DNA from 2 places in the Vibrio sp. YMD68 genome. Region 1 is predicted to be linked to the other one. Evidence: predicted binding sites of a transcription regulator. Region 1 holds the regulator's gene; the other holds the start of a gene.
What was found. Region 1 encodes MetJ, which represses methionine synthesis genes. Its sites were predicted from a motif close to TTAGACNTNTANANGTCTAA; they were not measured.
Positions count from the first base shown of each region.

Region 1 (2,471 bases):
CAATACCGATAAGCGCACCCTTGAAGATGTGATTGAAGGTGCTGATTTATTCTTAGGCGTATCAGGGCCAAACTTGCTGCCACCTGAAGCGCTAAAACTGATGGCTGATAAGCCGATCGTGTTCGCCTGTTCCAACCCAGATCCAGAAATCAAACCTGAACTTGCCCATGAGGTTCGTAGCGACCTCATTATGGGTACTGGTCGCAGTGACTACCCAAATCAGGTCAATAACGTTCTGTGTTTCCCGTTCATCTTCCGTGGCGCTCTTGATGTACGTGCAAGCGAAATCAATGATTCAATGAAATTAGCCGCGGTGAAAGCTATCCGAGAACTGGCTAAAGAGCCCGTGCCTGCCGAGGTATTAAAAGCCGCAGGTGTTGATAGCCTTGAGTTCGGGTCAAGCTACATCATTCCAAAACCGATGGATCCACGTTTGTTGCCTCGCGTAGCAAAAGCGGTGGCAGTGGCTGCGGTTGAATCTGGAGTAGCTCGAATCGACATGCCAGAAAATTACATGCTAGAAAGCTAGATGCTAGATGCTAGATGCTAGATGCTAGATGCTAGGCAATTATATGGCGTCGTAATCGACGCTCTTTGCTAACGGTATTCCAAGCATTAAAAAACCGCAGCCTTTTTATAAAGTCACTGCGGTTTTTTTGTTTCTGTACCATTTTAAAATGTCGGTACAACAAGCGATAGCCTAACTGCGCTAACGACACTATTCGCGTAACGCTTAGCCAATGAAATAATAGCTAGCTGAGCCCTTTTTATTCTTGATCGTAGGCTTCAAATTCAATCCCCATTGCCGTCATCAGTGCTTTCACTTCTGCCGGAATATCATCTGGGCGATCTTTTCGTAAATCTTCATCCGTCGGTAACGGTTGACCAGTATAAGCATGAAGAAAAGCTTCACACAGTAATTCACTGTTGGTCGCATGGCGTAGGTTATTTATCTGACGACGCGTACGTTCATCGGTCAATACCTTCAGTACTTTTAGCGGAATCGATACTGTGATTTTCTTTACTTGTTCGCTTTTTTTGCCGTGTTCCGCGTATGGACTAATGTATTCACCATTCCAATCTGCCATTGCGCACCTTCGTTATTATCATAGGGTATTTAAGTTGAGGGGCAATTTTAGCCGGATTTAAGTCTATAAGCAAAGACATATAGACGTCTAGAAGTGTTGACGTCTTCATTTTTGATAAGTAAAGTGTCAAAAATAAGGAAGGGAATAACTTATAGCAACCTGAAACTATCCATATACCTAGGTCTATCCATCTAACTAACTAGGTATAGCCGTATTGCCCTTTAAGAGTCATTATAGCAGCGTCAAAAAGCATAGCCATACACAAAGGAAGGATTTATGAGCACCCGCAAACCAGCAACAATCGCAGTTCGTACGGGAATCGAGTCAGATACGCAACATCACGCTGTGGTGCCACCTATTTATCTCTCAACCAATTACGGCTTCCCTGCATTTGGCGAAGTGCCTAAATACGATTACACACGTTCTGGAAACCCAAATCGCGGGTTGCTTGAAACCGCCTTGTTTGAGCTAGAATCAGGAAAAGGCGCGGTGGTCACAAACTGTGGAACGTCTGCACTTAACCTTTGGGTATCAACATTTTTGGGGCCAGATGATCTTATCGTTGCTCCACACGATTGCTATGGTGGCACTTACCGCCTGTTTAATACGCGAAGCCTTAAAGGTGACTTCAAGGTGGAATTTGTTGATCAATCGGATACCAAAGCCTTTGACGCGGCCATTGCTAAAAAACCAAAACTGATTCTGATTGAAACCCCATCAAATCCTTTAGTACGTGTGGTCGACATTGAGAAAACATGCCAAAAAGCCAAACAAGTCGGGGCATTAGTCGCGGTCGACAATACCTTTTTAACTCCGGTGTTCCAAAAGCCTTTAGAGCTTGGCGCTGACTTTGTTATTCACTCAACCACCAAATACATCAATGGTCACTCCGATGTGATTGGTGGCGTTGTGATCACCAAAACCGAAGAGCATGCGGAAGAACTCGGATGGTGGGGCAACTGCATTGGCGCTACAGGTACGCCTTTTGATAGCTACATGACGTTACGCGGCATTCGTACATTGGGCGCGCGCATGCGTGTGCACGAAGAAAGCTCGCAAACCATTTTAGTCGAACTTCAACGTCAACCTTTAGTGAAAACCATTTATCACCCGAGCCTAGAAAGCCACCCGGGCCATGAGATTGCCAAAAAACAACAGTTAGGCTTTGGTTCTATGCTGAGCTTTGAGTTTGGCGGAACCTTTGAGCAATTAAAGTTCTTTGTTGAACAACTCGAACTGTTTTCACTGGCAGAGTCGCTTGGCGGTGTTGAGAGCTTGATTTGTCACCCCGCCTCCATGACCCACAGAGCCATGGGGGAAGCAGCGCTTGCTGAAGCTGGCATTTCTCAGCAACTTCTTCGCCTCTCGGTTGGTCTAGAAGAT
Region 1 is NZ_CP124614.1:181,855-184,325, reverse strand. Features, by position in the region: gene QF117_RS06800 (malic enzyme-like NAD(P)-binding protein) at 1-529, shown strand, start outside; gene metJ (met regulon transcriptional regulator MetJ) at 768-1,088, opposite strand; gene QF117_RS06790 (O-succinylhomoserine (thiol)-lyase) at 1,365-2,471, shown strand, end outside.

Region 2 (2,471 bases), 610 kb from region 1:
TATGGCACAGCTAATACGACATAACTAAATGGCCCAATGCCTAAATAGCCAAATTCCTAATATAGATAAACAGCTAAATAGATAAATAGATAAATAGATAAATAGCTATTTAAGTAAGTACTAACTAGCTAAGTAAGCCGGTACATCTTTAATGCTGTTAAGTACGGTCGTGGCTAACGTTTCGCCTTGTTCGGTGACGGGTTTACCCGTACGCACCAGAATCTTCGTTTCTATGCCCGCCGCCTCAGCAGCCATCATGTCTTCGGCTTTATCGCCAACCATGATTGAGTTTGCCATATCAATATCCAGATCGTTACGTGCAGAAATAAACATACCGGGTTTAGGCTTGCGACACTCACAATCTTGTTTGTATTCAGCAATGCCATGCTCAGCATGATGGGGGCAGTAATAGAAACCATCAAATTCGACGCCATGATCGACAAAGTTCCAATCCATCCACTGAGTTAGGGAAAGAAAACGCTCCTCATCAAACATGCCACGCGCAATACCGGATTGATTCGTTACGAGTACAAGCATATACCCCATTTTCTGAAGCTGCTTCGTCGCGTCAAAAACACCGTCAATAAACTCAAAATCGTGCTCGTCATTTACGTAACCATGATCCACGTTGATCACGCCATCTCGATCCAAAAACACTGCGGGTTTAGCCAAAACTCATACTCAATTTAGTCAATATATTGTGGAATTATCGCACGCTTTATTTCTTTCATCACTATCTAATTACTTTTGGTACTAGTGCAAACGAACGTTTAGACGTCTAGACGTAAAAATATCTATTGACTTGATTCAGGGAAAACCATAGCATCCTCTACTAAATGAGATACAGTTCAAAATATTATTCTGTTATCCCTGCACAGGAAAGAAAATGATTGAGATAAATCAAGTAAATAAGGTTTTTTATCAAGGCACCAAAGAGATCGTTGCCCTGAAAAATATCGACCTTCATATTGAGCAAGGCACCATCTTTGGTGTTATTGGTTCTTCAGGTGCGGGGAAAAGTACCCTAATCCGCTGCGTCAATATGCTGGAAGCACCCACTACCGGCTCAATCATTGTTGATGGTGTTGACCTTACTTTATTAAGCAAATCACAACTGTGTGAAGCTCGCCGTAACATCGGCATGATTTTCCAACACTTCAACTTACTGTCATCACGTACGGTATTTGACAACATCGCTTTACCGCTCGAACTTGCAGGGCAAAGCAAACAGCATATTGAGAGTAAGATTTCAGAATTGCTGAAACTGGTTGGCTTGGCAGACAAGCGAGACACCTACCCGGCTAACTTAAGTGGCGGACAAAAGCAGCGTGTTGCTATCGCTAGAGCACTGGCGTCTGACCCGAAAGTACTTCTCTGCGATGAAGCAACAAGTGCACTAGACCCTGCGACAACACAATCGATTTTAGAGCTACTGCGTGAAATCAACCGCAAGCTGAATATCACGATCTTACTCATCACCCATGAAATGGACGTGGTGAAAAGCATCTGTCACCAAGTTGCGATTATTGGCGACGGTGAATTGGTTGAAAAAGGGACGGTTGGCGAAATTTTTGCTCACCCTAAAACAGAGTTGGCGCACGAGTTTATTCGTTCAACACTCGACCTGAGCATCCCTGAAGATTATCAAGTTCGCCTACAAAAAACGCGCGTAGAAGGAAGCTATCCACTGGTCCGTTTAGAGTTCACCGGCGAGACCGTTGATGCCCCGCTGATGTCGCAGATAACGAGACAATTCAATATTGATGTGAGCATTTTAAGTTCCGATCTCGATTACGCAGGCGGTGTTAAGTTCGGCATGATGGTCGCAGAACTGTTTGGAAGCGAAGAAGATGATAATGCGGCTATTGCGTTTTTAAGTGAGAACAAAGTAAAAGTAGAGGTACTTGGTTATGTCCTTTAATACCCTTTCTTTAAGTACCGTCGGTGACTGGCTAAGCCTAAACGGAAACCTGTTGCTGGGTGCGACATGGGAAACTCTTTACATGGTCGGTGTGGCTGGGATTGTCGGTTTTGCTATCGGTATTCCGCTTGGCGTTATTTTACATACCACCAAAAAAGGCGGCTTATTAGAAAACACCCAATTTAATGCCGTACTCGGTGCCATCGTTAATATGGGGCGTTCTGTGCCATTTTTGGTTCTTATGGTTGCCATCATCCCGGTGACAAAGCTGCTAGTTGGCACCTTTATTGGTACTACGGCTGCGATTGTGCCACTGACGATTGGTGCGATTCCTTTTGTTGCTCGTCTTATTGAAGGTGCACTTCTAGAAGTACCAACGGGGCTTGTCGAAGCAGCTCAATCAATGGGCGCGACACCGACTCAAATTATTACCAAAGTGTTATTACCAGAAGCATTACCGACCATCATTAACTCTGTCACGATTACGCTCGTCACACTCGTGAGCTACTCCGCTATGGCAGGGACGGTAGGTGGCGGTGGCTTGGGTGAT
Region 2 is NZ_CP124614.1:789,738-792,208, reverse strand. Features, by position in the region: gene gmhB (D-glycero-beta-D-manno-heptose 1,7-bisphosphate 7-phosphatase) at 121-672, opposite strand; gene metN (methionine ABC transporter ATP-binding protein MetN) at 887-1,921, shown strand; gene QF117_RS09755 (methionine ABC transporter permease) at 1,911-2,471, shown strand, end outside.
Region 2: the regulator MetJ is predicted to act here: its motif matches at 771-790, upstream of metN (methionine ABC transporter ATP-binding protein MetN).